2 regions of the Lactiplantibacillus koreensis genome follow, and region 1 is predicted to be linked to the other one. Evidence: predicted binding sites of a transcription regulator. Region 1 holds the regulator's gene; the other holds the start of a gene.
What was found. Region 1 encodes CtsR, which represses protease genes until heat stress. Its sites were predicted from a motif close to TTGGTCAAAAAAGGTCAAANA; they were not measured.

Region 1 (7,457 bases):
ATTTTATAAGAATCCTAAGAAGTACGCATTTTTACTCCAAATCTATTTTTTAAATAAACGATTAGGCAGTATCAAGTCGGCTTTTACAAACGATTTAGATGTCTTAGATCGATCAATTTTTGAAGATTCGTTGTTATTCCATTTAAACGGTGACTTAGGCCGGGCGACGAGTACGGAAGTTGATATTTACGATTCTTTATTAGATAACATGATGCAGGAATTGCCGGAAGCTGAGCATCAAAAAAGTCCTGATTTATTGATTCATATCAATATTTCGTTTGAAACGATGTTGAAACGAATCCAAATGCGGGGCCGCTCTTACGAACAGATTGATCAAGATCCAGACTTATACCACTACTACGAAACGCTAAATGCTCGTTATGCTAAGTGGTATGCCGATTACGATCGGAGCCCCAAAATGCAAATTGACGGGGACGAATTGGACTTTGTGGCTGATCCTGTTGCTCGCCAGACGGTGTTAACAATGATTGACGACCGGGTGAAGGCCTTAAGCTAAGCCAGTTGCCTTTTAGTGGGGAATGTCTTATAGTGATAGCAGTATATTAAACACGGCGCGTTTAAAGTAGACAGTCAGAGAACCGGTGGTTGGTGTGAACCGGTAGTCGAAACTCCGACGCGACAAAGTGGGCAGGTAATACTGCACGGCTAAGCCGTTATCCGATTGAGGGCAGGATGAGTGCATCATCCTGAACTTGGGTGGTACCGCGAATAACAGTCTTTTCGTCCCAATTTAGGGATGCGAAGACTGTTTTTTTATCATTATTTTCAAGGAGGATTTTAACATGTTAGATGTAAAAATGATTCGACAACAACCAGATTTTGTTAAGGAACAGCTTGGGCACCGCGGGGTCGCAGCTAGTCAGATTGATGATTTGATTCAGGCTGACGCTGATCGACGAGCTTTGATTTTGAAGAGTGAACAATTGAAGTCCACGCGAAATCAAGTTTCCGGTGAAATCTCACAGTTGAAGCGGCAAAAAGCGGATGCCAGTGCGCCAATCGCTGAAATGCAAAAAGTGAGCGCTGAAATTAAGGCGTTAGATGAAGACCGACGGCAAGCTGCGGCTAAGGTGCAAGATTTAGCGGCACACTTACCTAATATGCCCCATCCAGATGTCCCAATTAGTTTAGATGAAGACGATGCAGTCGAATTACGGCGAATTGGGACGCCCCGTCAATTTGATTTTGAACCCAAAGCTCATTGGGAATTAGGTGAAGCGCTGGGGATCTTAGATTTTGAACGGGGCGCCAAAGTTTCCGGGAGTCGCTTCTTATATTATGTTGGCGATGGTGCCAAACTTGAACGGGCTGTTTATAACTTTTTCTTGGATCAGCATGAAGCTGAAGGCTACACCGAAATCTTACCCCCTTACATGGTGACGGATGAATCCATGTATGGAACGGGACAATTTCCTAAGTTTAAAGATGATGCTTTCCGGATTAAGACTCAAGATTTAAGCCTTATTCCCACGGCTGAAGTGCCATTAGTGAACTATTATCGCGATGAGATTATTCCAAGTGAGAAGTTACCAGTTTACTTCACCGCACTATCACCGGCTTTTCGAGAAGAAGCGGGGAGTGCTGGCCGTGACACGAAGGGGTTAATACGATTACATCAATTTAATAAAGTTGAAATGGTGAAATTCACTAAACCAGAAGACTCATGGGATGAATTGGAAAAGCTAACCAATAATGCGGAATCGTTATTGAAAAAATTGGGATTGCCTTACCATGTCATCACGTTAACGACGGGTGACATGAGCTTTACGGCTGCCATGACGCATGATTTGGAAGTCTGGTTCCCAGAACAAAGCAAATATCGTGAAATTTCAAGCTGTTCTAATTGCACCGATTTCCAAGCACGACGGGCGCACATTCAATATCGTGATGACGATGGTAAGCTCCAATTTGTTCATACGTTGAATGGGAGTGGCTTAGCAGTTGGCCGCACCGTTGCAGCCATCATGGAAAATTATCAAAATGCGGATGGCTCAATCACTATTCCAGATGTACTAGTGCCATATATGCATGGTAAGACGCAGATTACAGCACGAGCTTAAGTTGCGTTGAGACCGTATTAAGGTGCTTAGAGATAAAAGCTACTGAAAAGATCGCAATTTTTGCGGTCTTTTTGTATGCCATCAAATGCTGGTATAAGTGTGATTGACGCAGTGATTAGGGCAGCTGAACCCGATGGAAATTACTTTTTTTAAAATTAGGGGTTCCCATGATTTATCTCGAGTGCTATAATATTTCTTGTCGGAAAAATATGCGTTAAAAAGTATATTTATCCATTAAATTTAAAAATATGTTGACAATTATTCAACCGAATGATAAAGTTAAATAGTTGTCATGGCGTACCGGTAAGCACTGCTTGTACCGACAACAAGGCATGATTAATTTCATGCGGGTGTGGCGGAACTGGCAGACGCGCTAGATTTAGGTTCTAGTGTCTTACGACGTGGGGGTTCGAGTCCCTTCACCCGCATATGCCGACTTAGCTCAGTTGGCAGAGCATCTCACTAGTAATGAGGAGGTCGGAGGTTCGAATCCTCTAGTCGGCATTTTACAATTTAATACTTATTTTGCGGAAGTAGTTCAGTGGTAGAACATCACCTTGCCATGGTGGGGGTCGCGGGTTCGAATCCCGTCTTCCGCTTTTAATTTGCCGGGGTGGCGGAATTGGCAGACGCACAGGACTTAAAATCCTGCGGTTAGTGATAACCGTACCGGTTCGATCCCGGTCCTCGGCATTTTAATTTGCACCCATAGCGCAATTGGATAGAGTGTCTGACTACGAATCAGAAGGTTGTAGGTTCGACTCCTACTGGGTGCATTAGTTATCGGGAAATAGCTCAGCTTGGTAGAGCACCTGGTTTGGGACCAGGGGGTCGCAGGTTCGAATCCTGTTTTCCCGATCGATTAAAACAGTCTTAGTTAATTTAACTAGGGCTTTTTATTTAAACTTTTTAACGGGAAGTAGCTCAGCTTGGTAGAGCACTACGTTCGGGACGTAGGGGTCGCAGGTTCAAATCCTGTTTTCCCGATTAGATTAACCGTAAATAACCAGTCAATTAGGCATCAATTATAGTGAGCTGGTGTTTCCTAAAAGGATGAGACTTTGTGCTCATCCTTTTTTGCTGTCAACTATACCAACTGGCAGTCGAATCAATTGAAAGCGACTGATGGGCGTGCTATGCTGTAACAACCGTAGGGAACCGATGCGGCCGCGCTTTAGGTAAAATTCTTTGCAATTTCATATTATCCTCGTATAATGAAAGTCAATATTAGTCAAAGATAATGTAAAGGGTGAAGCAAATGCAAAGTCAAAATATCTCCGATATCATTGAAAAATATTTAAAAAGTATTTTGGCGGACGCGGCGCATGTTGAAATTCGACGGTCAGAAATTGCGGATCTGTTTAACGTGGTTCCCTCCCAGATTAATTATGTGATCAAGACCCGTTTTACCATTCAAAACGGTTACTTAGTTGAAAGTAAACGTGGTGGTGGTGGGTATATTCGCATTGAAAAGGTTAATTTAGTCGATGATGCAGACGTTTTGGACACCCTGATTCAAGTGATTGGGGATTCCATCACACAACGTGACGCCTACGCGGTCGTCCAAAGTCTTTATGAAGACGACGTGTTAAATCGTCGCGAAGCCCAATTAATTCTAGTCGCTACTGATCGGAATACCTTAAAGGTGGACGATCATGATTTAGAAAATAGCTTACGGGCGCGAATTATTATTGGTATTTTAAATCATTTACGTTATGAAAGTTAAAGAAAGCGAGGAATCGCAATGGATAACCTATTTACCCCGAGTGCCAAAAGTGTCTTAGTCTTAGCGCAAGAGCAGGCTAAGTATTTTAAACATCAAGCAGTTGGTACGGAACATCTATTATTAGCGTTGGCCATCGAGAAAAATGGGATTGCTAACAAGGTCTTACAACAATATTCCGTGACAGAGGATGATATCCGTGAAGAAATTGAGCGGTTTACTGGCTATGGGACGTTAAGCAATGTTGGTAAAGACACCTATTTACCGTATTCGCCGAAAGCTAAAGAGATTTTATCAGTTGCTGGTGATGAAGCAAAGCGGCTTGGCGCTAACAAGATTGGCACGGAACATCTATTATTAGCGATGCTCTCTGATGAAAGTATCTTGTCCTCGCGAATTTTAATGAACCTAAATCTTGATTTAGGTCAGACTCGCAAAGTGGTCTTGCGTAAGCTTGGTGTCAGTGATGCCATGGGTAAGCGTAAAGCTAATGCGCAAACTCGGAATGCAAAATCCACAGAAGGGACACCAACCTTGGATTCCTTAGCCCGTGACTTAACCCAATTGGCGAGTGAACAGGAAATGGATCCTGTCGTTGGCCGTTCCAAAGAGGTCAAACGGGTCATTCAAATCTTGTCACGACGGACAAAAAATAACCCCGTTCTAATTGGTGAACCTGGGGTTGGTAAAACAGCGATTGCTGAGGGCCTGGCGCAAAAGATTGTGGCGGGTGATGTGCCGAGTGATATGGCTGATAAACGTCTTATGATGCTTGATATGGGCTCATTAGTAGCGGGTACCAAGTATCGTGGTGAATTTGAAGATCGCTTGAAAAAAGTTATCGACGAAATTTACAATGATGGGCATGTTATTTTATTTATCGATGAATTGCATACCTTAATTGGGGCCGGGGGTGCTGAAGGGGCGATTGATGCTTCTAACATCTTAAAACCTGCTTTAGCCCGTGGTGAACTTCAAACCATTGGGGCTACGACTTTAAATGAATATCAAAAATATATCGAATCAGATGCAGCCTTAGAACGACGTTTTGCTACCGTAATGGTTAATGAACCAACCCCAGCAGAAGCCGTTGAGATTTTAAGTGGTTTGCGGCCACGCTATGAAGATCATCATCATGTCATGATTACCGATGAGGCAGTGGAACAAGCAGTCAAGCTTTCTAATCGCTACATTAGCGATCGTTTCTTACCGGATAAGGCGATTGATTTAATGGACGAAGCTGCCGCCAAAGTTCGGATTGACCAAATGGATCAACCAACTAAGTTATCTAAAAATCAAGATAAGTTGACGAAACTACGGCAAGCTAAAGAAGCTGCAATTGAAGATCAAGACTTTGAACAAGCTGCCGATATTCGCAAACGTGAAATGAAATTAAAACAACGGTTAGCGACTTTAGCGGCTGATCAACAGGCTGAGGTTGCTGATGGCACATCCCAGAAGTATCACTTACAAGTAACGGGTGAAGATATTGCCCAAGTGGTGGCTGAATGGACTGGCGTGCCGTTGACACAGTTACAAAAGACTGAAAGTGAACGATTGGTTAACCTTGAAAAGATTTTACATCAACGGGTTGTTGGTCAACCAGAAGCAGTTTCAGCGGTGGCACGTGCGATTCGGCGGGCTCGGAGCGGTTTGAAAGATCCAAGTCGTCCAATTGGGTCTTTCATGTTCTTAGGCCCTACTGGGGTCGGAAAGACCGAATTAGCGAAGGCCTTGGCTGAAGCGATGTTTGGTTCAGAAGATAATATGATTCGAATTGATATGTCTGAATACATGGAACGGTATTCAACGAGTCGTTTGATTGGTTCGGCCCCTGGTTATGTTGGTTATGATGAAGGTGGTCAGTTAACCGAAAAAGTTCGGCAAAAGCCTTATTCAGTCGTGTTATTTGATGAAGTTGAAAAAGCCCATCCAGATGTCTTTAATATTTTATTGCAGGTCTTGGATGATGGTTATTTAACGGATTCGAAGGGGCGGAAAGTTGATTTCCGCAATACGATCTTGATTATGACATCAAACTTAGGTGCGACAACGCTACGTGATGAAAAATCAGTTGGCTTTGGTGCAGCTGATAAGGCGAATGATTATCAGGCGGTATCAGCTACGATTCGCGAAGAGCTTCGGAAGGCCTTCCGACCAGAATTCTTGAACCGAATTGATGAGACAATTGTCTTCCATTCACTCAACCGTGAAGAATTACATGCGATTGTCAAGTTAATGGCGCAAGAAATTGTTGGGCGGGTTGCACAACAAGGGATTAAGATTAAGATTACGGCGGCGGCCATTGATGTGGTTGCGAAAGCTGGTTTTGATCCTGAATATGGTGCACGTCCAATTCGACGGGCTTTACAAACTGAAATTGAAGACCGGTTAAGTGAATCCTTATTAACTGGTGAAATTAAAGTGAATGATCAGGTTACAATCGGTGCCCATAAAGGGGCAATTACGGTTAATGTGAAAACTCAGCCGAAATCTGATGGCCGTTCGACAGTATCTTCAAGTTAATCTAAACATAAAGGGTAAGTCTGGAACTTTGGTTCTAGGCTTATTTTTTTGATTTCAGATTTTGAGGTGCGTTTCAAGACTGGCGACTAATCGGGTTTTGGTGTAGATTATAATAGGAATTAAGAATTGAAAGAAGGTGGCCGCGATGGTGACGCGTGCCGAACAGCTAGCACAAACACATCAGGCAATTTTATCTGCTGCCCGGGAGTTGTTTTTGAAAGAAGGCTATGCCGCGACGAGTACTCGTGATATTGCCAATGCAGTTGGCATTACGCAACCGGCTTTGTACCATCATTTTAAAGATAAAGAAGTTATTTTTTTGGCCGTCATCACAACTGTCGGTGCTGAAATTAAAACGGGACTGGCAGCCATCTTAACCGATCAAACTCAGTCGCCGTTAGAGCAATTAACGGATGTATCGCTACTGCTGACCCATAAGCATCCAGCCGATGTATTCACGTTAATCCATACGAGTTTTAAAGCTTTGACTCGGGAACATATTCAACAATTAGCCACAGTCTTTGCCACCGATTATGTTCAACCACTCCAAACTTTTTTTGAACAAGAGCGTGTTACATTGCAAGTGGGGGTCACGCCTCAAATGGCGGCTAACTTTTATTTGACTAGTTTGAGTCCGTTATTCAATCGGTTTCATCAGATTGGTGATCCGAAAGCTGATGAACGGGTGCAAGTTCAAACGTTATTGAAAATGATTTTATTTGGCGTGGCGACGCCAAATAATTGAAGGTTCTAGATTGACAATTGACCGCGTTCGTTGTATATTATAACTTGTCTGTAACCGTGAACTCGAACAAATGCGCAATCTATTGTCTGCGCTGTTTGCTAATATAATCCCAAAAATAGTCCAACTTAAATGACTATTTTTGGTTTTTTTATGCCCAAAATTCGGTTTTTAGTGCATTTGTAACACAAATGTAATATTAATTGTGAGGGCCGAGGCACGGAATAATAAGAAGGGGTGAACAACTTGGCCGGACATTTAGTTAAATACGGTAAACACCGTACCCGTAGAAGTTATGCACGTATCAAGGAAGTTCTTGATTTGCCTAACTTGATCGAAATTCAATCTGATTCATATCAGTGGTTCTTGGATGAAGGTCTCCGGG
Region 2 (7,457 bases), 280 kb from region 1:
AGGCAGACTTGGCGCTATTTAAAGATGAGCCTAGTAAGCAACCGGCCCCAACAACACCGGTGGCCGAAGCAGACCTTTATCAACCAGTCGGGGTCGTGCATCCGGTAGTGGCATCAACACCAGTAACACCAACGTCAACACCACGAACGACTACAACACCAGCCTCCACGAGTGCTAGTGTTGAAGCTGACGTAACGCCAGTCTCCGCGGCCCATAACGGGACTTCGGCAGCGCCGGTATTAGCTAAGCAAGAACTAGCGGCGTATCATTTGCCACCACTAGATTTATTAAAAGCACCAGTCATTCCAGATGAATCCGAAATGGATGATTGGATTGAAGGCAAGGCGAGTGCCCTGGATGAATCGCTTGATGCGTTTGGCGTCGATGCGAATGTGGTTGATTGGACGATTGGACCAACTGTTACCCAATTCCAAGTAAAATTAGCACGTGGTGTCAAAGTTAACAAAATTACGAATTTAAATGATGATTTAAAATTGGCCTTAGCGGCGAAAGATATTCGGATTGAAGCGCCAATTCCCGGTCGGAATACGGTCGGAATTGAAATTCCCAATAAGAAATCACGACCAGTTATGTTGTCAGAAGTGCTCAATTCAGATAAATTCCGCGATAGTAAGTCACCTTTAACCGTGGCTCTGGGTGTGGATTTATTTGGGCAACCGCAAGTTACCGATTTACGGAAGATGCCACACGGCTTAATTGCTGGTGCAACTGGTTCGGGGAAATCAGTCTTTATTAACAGTATTTTAGTTTCATTGTTGTATAAGGCTAATCCGCAAGAAGTTAAGTTGCTCCTAATTGATCCAAAAGCAGTTGAGTTAGCCCCTTATGATAAGGTGCCACATCTACTTGCCCCAGTTATTTCAGAACCCAAAGCAGCGTCAGCGGCCTTAAAATGGGTCGTTGATGAAATGGACAACCGTTATGATAAGTTAGCGGCTGGCGGTGCTCGGAACATTGAACAATTCAATGAAATGGCCGTGGCCCATCATGAAGATGGCCTTAAAATGCCGTATATCGTGATTGTGATTGATGAATTGGCTGATTTGATGATGGTGGCGTCTAGTGAAGTCCAAGATTATATTGCTCGGATTACGCAAAAGGCCCGAGCAGCGGGGATTCATTTGTTAGTCGCAACGCAACGACCAAGTGTGGATGTCGTAACTGGTTTGATTAAGAATAATATCCCAACACGAATTGCCTTTATGGTGGCCAGTCAGATTGACTCGCGGACCATCTTAGATGCGAGTGGGGCGGAGCGCTTATTAGGGCGTGGCGATATGTTGTACCTTGGTAATGGGCAAAGTACCCCAATTCGATTACAAGGGACTTATGTGGACAGTGAAATTGATGATATTGCGCAATTTGTCCGTGAACAGGCGGCCCCTCATTATGAATTTCAGCCGGATAACTTAGCGAAACATGAAGAAGTCGCTAAGAGTCAAGACGACTTAATGCCTGAAGTATTGGCTTATTTAGCCGAGGAAGATACCGTTTCAACCTCAAAACTGCAACGAACTTTTTCAGTGGGCTATAATCGGGCGGCAAATATCATCGATGACTTAGAGCAACGCGATTATGTTTCGGCAGCTAGAGGATCGAAACCACGTGATGTTTACTTTACGGCGGATGATTTAACTAACTTACAAGCTAACTCATAAATAAAAATTAACAATTCATGGTTTAATTAATGAATAACAAATATGGGAGATTAATAACAATGGATAAAGCAACAGTTTATTATTTTGTAGGCATTAAGGGCTCCGGTATGAGTTCATTAGCTTTGATTTTGCATGATAAGGGGTTCCAAGTTGAAGGTTCAGATATTGAACAATACACGTTTACGCAAAAAGGATTAGCGGCGGCTGGAATTAAAATGTTGCCATTTTCAGCGGCTAATATTCATGCGGGATTAACAGTTATTGCTGGGAATTCCTTCACTGATGACCATCCTGAAATTAAAAAAGCTCGGGCAATGGGGTTACCCGTTTATCGCTATCATGAATTTTTAGGTAAATTAATGGCTGGTTACACGAGTATTGGGGTTGCTGGAACCCATGGTAAGACATCAACTACGGGGTTATTAGCCCATGTATTGAGTAATATTGCCCCAACTAGTTACTTGATCGGTGATGGGACTGGAAAAGGGACTCCCGATGCCCGCTTCTTTGTATTTGAAGCGGATGAATATCGGCGTCACTTTGTCGCTTATCAGCCTGATTACGCCATTATGACCAACGTTGATTTTGATCACCCGGATTATTATCATGATTTGGCGGATGTTCAGTCTGCCTTTAAACAGTTTGGCAGCCAAGTCAAAAAAGGCATTTTTGCTTGGGGCGACGATGAAAGCTTACGGCAACTAGACGTCGACACACCTGTTTATTATTATGGCACCAAGGATCGTGATGATTTTCAAGCGGTTAACATTAAGCGGACAACGAAGGGGTCATCTTTTGAGGTGACTTATCATGGTGACTCACTGGGTGAATTCGAAATTCCGTTGTTTGGAGAACATAATGTCTTGAATAGCACGGCCGTAATTGCGGTGGCTTACTTTGAAAAAGTTGATTTAGATGAAATTCGCCGCGAACTATTAAGTTTTAGTGGTGTCAAGCGGCGGTTCTCCGAGAAAAAAGTGGGCGATATGATGATGATTGATGATTATGCACATCATCCATCAGAAATTAAAGCCACTTTAGACGCTGCTCGGCAAAAGTATCCAGATAAGCAAATTTTAGCGGTCTTTCAACCTCACACTTATTCTCGGACCAAGGCTCTCATGGATGGGTTTGCCACGAGTTTAAGTCAGGCAGACCATGTCTTTTTGACGAACATCTTTAGTTCAGCGCGTGAAAAGAGCGGGGATGTGTCATCAAAAGACTTGGCGGCTAAGTTACCTAATGGTGGCGAAATTGTGACCGTTGACGATATGTCTGCTTTAACCCAGTATCATGATGCCGTTGTGGTCTTCATGGGCGCTGGTGATATTCAAAAATATGAAAAAGCTTATGAAGCATTGATTGGCTAATAAGCAAACCGACTGGGATGGTGACACCATTCCAGTCGGTGAGTAAGCGGCGTTTGGGACTAGGTCCTAAGCGTCGCTTAATTATTGCGTTGACCTTTACAAAAATTTTAAAGCTTTATCGACCTAACTGTTTTACCTTCTTTGACTAATCTGATAAACTAGATGACAAGAAAGTTGAGGTGACTGATTGGCAATGTCTGAAAGATTAAGACGCAGTCATGTGATTGAAAAACTAGTGTCAGGTCGGTCACTGACTGATTATTAGTGAGTGACAATCCGTGATGACGACGGCAATTAGTACCTTAAACTTAGGCTTTTGAAGTATCAACAGTTAAATTTTTAGGCGAAAGAGGGATTCTATGAATAATTTTCAAAATGGTCCGCAACCAAGTACCATTAACACGCAAGTCGGGTTACGGAGCTTCTTAACTAAAATGTATGGTTACATGACGTTAGCTGTTTTAGTTTCAGCAGTGACGGTATACTTGGCAATGAACGTCTTCATGACGCAAATTAACGCTGCTTTTGGGCAACATCCGTTAATTTTCTTGATTATTTTCATGGTCAGCATGTTTGCGATGATTGGTGGGATTCAAGTCAATGCGACCCGCAATCCGGCAATTAGTTTTTCATTATTAATGCTATTTGCCGTTGTTTTTGGGGTTGAAATGTCCGTTACGTTGGCACTTTATACCAAAGCCACTATTTTTGGGGCTTTCGTAGCTGCTGGGGCGGTTTTTGCAACCATGGCCGTGATTGGGACCACTAGCAAGCGGGATATGTCTAAGTTAGGGACGCACTTAATAGCGGCATTGATTGGTTTGTTAGTTGCTTCGGTCGTTAACATGTTCTTGCAAAGCGCCATGATTAGTTACGTCTTTTCTTACATTGGGGTCTTAATCTTTGCCGGCCTATCCATGTGGGATGCCAATCGGATGCGTGATATGTACCTTAAATATGGCGACCAAGTTTCTTCAACTGGGTTAGCTGTCACCGGGGCGTTACAACTTTATTTGGACTTCGTTAACTTGTTCTTATACTTCGTTCAAATCTTTGCTGGATCTAGCCGTGATTAAATCGTTATTAATTGTATATTAGGTTCTTTGTCAACCGGTGTTGATGAGGAAAATTGAGGTTCAATTCATTTACGAATTGGGCCTCTTTTTTTTATTTTTATTTTGAATTCAATCTGTATTCTATAATTAAAATTCATCCAGTTTCAGTAGCCATAAGCTGTTCGTTTTATTTGTTTGATTTTACGATTAACACCCTCAATAGGCCCATTTGAGAGTGAACATTCCGTCATGTTTTTAATAAATTGCTTATTCTTGATAAAGGTCTTAATCGTTTGTAAGAGCTGAGGACTAACGTTCTCAACTCTACCTAAAGCTTCAATAAATGCGACATAGTTTCGACTACGAATGGCCTCGACTAATTCGTGAGCTGAATAATAAGTGTTCGCAAATTCTTCATTCAGATCCAGTCCCTCCAGGATTAGTTGTTCCTGAGTTAGATGGTCTTTTAAATGCGAAAACCATTGTGGTTTATCTTTTTCAAGTTTTGAATAATCTTTGAGATAGAGCCGCCAGTAATACTTAAGCACGCGGTATTCACGAGTGTCTGGGGCAAATCTTTTCATCAATTGAACACGAGTCTGGTTTAAGGATCGTAAGACCATTTGAACTAAATGAAAGTTGTCGGCGACAACTTTGGCGTTAGGAAAAATACTGTGCATAATGGTGTAGTAGTTTGCGTTAAAATCCATCACAACCTGGGTCACTTGCTGGCGATTTTTCAAGGAGTAATGATTTAAGAAGAATGCCTTAATCTCTTTAGTTCTACGTCCTGGAAGAATGGCAATGAGGTCGTGTTTCTGTGCATCAATAGCGATGAAACTCATTTGTTTCCCGGTAGAACGGAATTCATCGATGCATAAAGTAGTTGGTAGACCATCATAGGCTGGTCTAGTTTGTTTCCCCAAAGCAACTAATTGACGACTGACAGTATTAGTTGATACATTATACTCTGCGGCAATATTGACCATTGTGCGGTCTTCTGTTAGTGCTGTAGTAATACGGTGCTTAACATGTTGAGAAAGCTGATGCTGCTTGGCCACTACAGGGGTTTGGGCAAGTATGCTATGACCGCAAGCCTGACAGAGAAAGCGTTGCTTACGTAAAATTAATAATGCCGTTCGCTCGCTGATGTTGGAAATTCTGATATTAACTGTTTTAAAACCATTTCGAACGATTTCGTGTTGCCCACAACGTGGGCAAACACTAATTGAATAGGAAAGATCTGCGTAAATCCGTAAAACATCCCGGCTATTATCTTGAATTTTAAAATTAGTTATATTTTGGTCTTTAATTTGTAGAAGAATTCTTGTAGACTGGTCTTGAGACATATTAATCTTCTCGCTTTCAATTAGTTTTCGTCGACTTGATTGTAGCACGTAGAGGTGGTATGCCTCTTTTTTTTACAAAAATGGTGTCGCTGGATTTCTCCATCAACACCAAATATCATAGAACCGTATATTAGAGACAAAATTGCGCCTAGCTACGTTTGTGGCTAGGCGTTTTCTTGTACAATTTGGTTCTAAAATAGGTTCTTTATCAACCGGTGTTGATGAGGAAAATTGAGGTTCAATTCATTTACGAATTGGGCCTCTTTTTAGATAACTTAAGGGCCTGAGACTAGTGATAAGTTGATTGTTTTCTGATCCAATCATCAATGGCAAGTAGTTCCTTTTCAGTGTTTTGGGCCGAAGAACTTTGTACTGCCACCGCAAAAGTGCATAAAGCACTCAGGTCAATAGATTTATAAAACGCATTAATATGAGTGTACTGCTGGCAAGCAAAGATGTGGTCTTTGAATATAACTTTGGCCATATTTGGGAGATTAGTCAAAGTTCCCACCTGAGGCGCACTTAATATAAAACCACAAGGCTTTAAAATTGTGTAAGACAAGGGATGATTATAATCAGGACGTTTGAGTTCTGCGTTAAGCAATAAATTAATCGGATTGTGTTGAATTTGAACGGCAAGACAATCTCGAATTTTACCGCCACCAAGTCGGGAGCCAATCTCATTGAAAATAATAGTTTGACCATCGTAAAAAACTTCTAGATGAAATAGTAGATTATCGGGATGCGGAAAGTCGGAAACAACATGTTTAGCATATTCAACTAAGCGCTTTGTATCAGGATCATAGTCGTTTAGTTGGATACTGCCAACTGATTTAGCCTGAATAAAGCTTAAACAGTCGTGAAAGTATCTTGATGGGATGACATACATGAATTGATTGTCAATCATTAACCCATCAATGTGATAGGTTGGCATATTAATAAATGATTCCAGCATATTATTTGCTGGTGACACAAGCTTAGCAAGATATTTCTTTAGTTGGGAGTGATCTCTAATAATTTCGACGTTTTCTGAACCAGCACCATTTTGGGGTTTACCTACTAAAGGAAAACTGCATGAACGTGCAAATTTTTCTAAGGTCTTCGTATCATTGTCAGTTGAAATAAAGTTAGCCGTTTTAATGTTATGACGACGTAGCAGAGTCTTCATCGAAATTTTATTTCTAAAAGCATTCGCAGATAAACGTGTTTGGCCGGGTAAGTGTAAATGATTGCGAATTAAGGCTGCCGTTTCGATGTCAAATTCATCTAAGGCGATAATCCTATCGAAAGCATGTTGTTGGAAATTAGCTTCCACCGAGGAAATAACTGATTTTGGCTGCCATTCTTTAATGCCGACAAGATTAACACGACGATTGGATAAGACCTGAGAAAAATTTTTTCGCTTACTTTGTGGCACGAACAAATAAAAATAGTCGTTTGACTGCTGATTTAAAAAATCGATAAAATGATAGTATTTGGGACCTGCTGGACATAAAATTGCTAAATTCATTTTGTTCACTCCTTTGCTAACCAAACTAAATCAATCAGTACTAAGCCAAGGCAAATTGTGATAATTGCGGCTGGTAATGATAGGGTGAAAAGTTGACCGAATAAGTAACTTCCAATAATAGTACCGAGATTGGCAAACATAAATGAAATTGAAAATACTTTGCCAAGTTGAACTAGTGCGACCTTTTTTTGAATAAAGGATTGAACGGATACATTGTATCTTGAAATAGACATTGACAAGATTGAAATTGAAAAAATGAATAGTAGGGTGCTTTTGAAAAAAATGATAAGCAGCAGTGATAGTGCTGAAAATACCAGCGACCAGCGTTCGAATAAAATATTATCCGATAATTTGATCCACTTGATTGATAAGATACCGAGAATTCCCCCAACCGATTCAAATGCCAGAAAATAGCCATATAGATTTGAATTATGCAAAGTTTGAGTGGCATAGATAGGTGAAAGTATATTGAATCCTGAGAGGATAAGGTTTAA

Region 2: the regulator CtsR is predicted to act here: its motif matches at 3,178-3,198, upstream of C5Z25_RS11645 (Bax inhibitor-1/YccA family protein).

The regions. Positions count from the first base shown of each region.
Region 1 covers NZ_CP027190.1:2,121,712-2,129,168, forward strand. Annotated here, with positions in the region: gene C5Z25_RS10190 (deoxynucleoside kinase) at 1-517, shown strand, start outside; gene serS (serine--tRNA ligase) at 804-2,081, shown strand; tRNA gene C5Z25_RS10200 (tRNA-Leu) at 2,428-2,509, shown strand; tRNA gene C5Z25_RS10205 (tRNA-Thr) at 2,513-2,585, shown strand; tRNA gene C5Z25_RS10210 (tRNA-Gly) at 2,609-2,680, shown strand; tRNA gene C5Z25_RS10215 (tRNA-Leu) at 2,689-2,774, shown strand; tRNA gene C5Z25_RS10220 (tRNA-Arg) at 2,784-2,857, shown strand; tRNA gene C5Z25_RS10225 (tRNA-Pro) at 2,866-2,939, shown strand; tRNA gene C5Z25_RS10230 (tRNA-Pro) at 2,995-3,068, shown strand; gene C5Z25_RS10235 (CtsR family transcriptional regulator) at 3,340-3,807, shown strand; gene C5Z25_RS10240 (ATP-dependent Clp protease ATP-binding subunit) at 3,826-6,330, shown strand; gene C5Z25_RS10245 (TetR/AcrR family transcriptional regulator) at 6,476-7,075, shown strand; gene rpoB (DNA-directed RNA polymerase subunit beta) at 7,319-7,457, shown strand, end outside.
Region 2 covers NZ_CP027190.1:2,399,418-2,406,874, forward strand. Annotated here, with positions in the region: gene C5Z25_RS11635 (DNA translocase FtsK) at 1-1,679, shown strand, start outside; gene murC (UDP-N-acetylmuramate--L-alanine ligase) at 1,739-3,049, shown strand; gene C5Z25_RS11645 (Bax inhibitor-1/YccA family protein) at 3,409-4,125, shown strand; partial or broken gene C5Z25_RS11650 (ISL3 family transposase) at 4,191-5,453, opposite strand; gene C5Z25_RS11655 (ATP-grasp domain-containing protein) at 5,743-6,963, opposite strand; gene C5Z25_RS11660 (MFS transporter) at 6,969-7,457, opposite strand, start outside.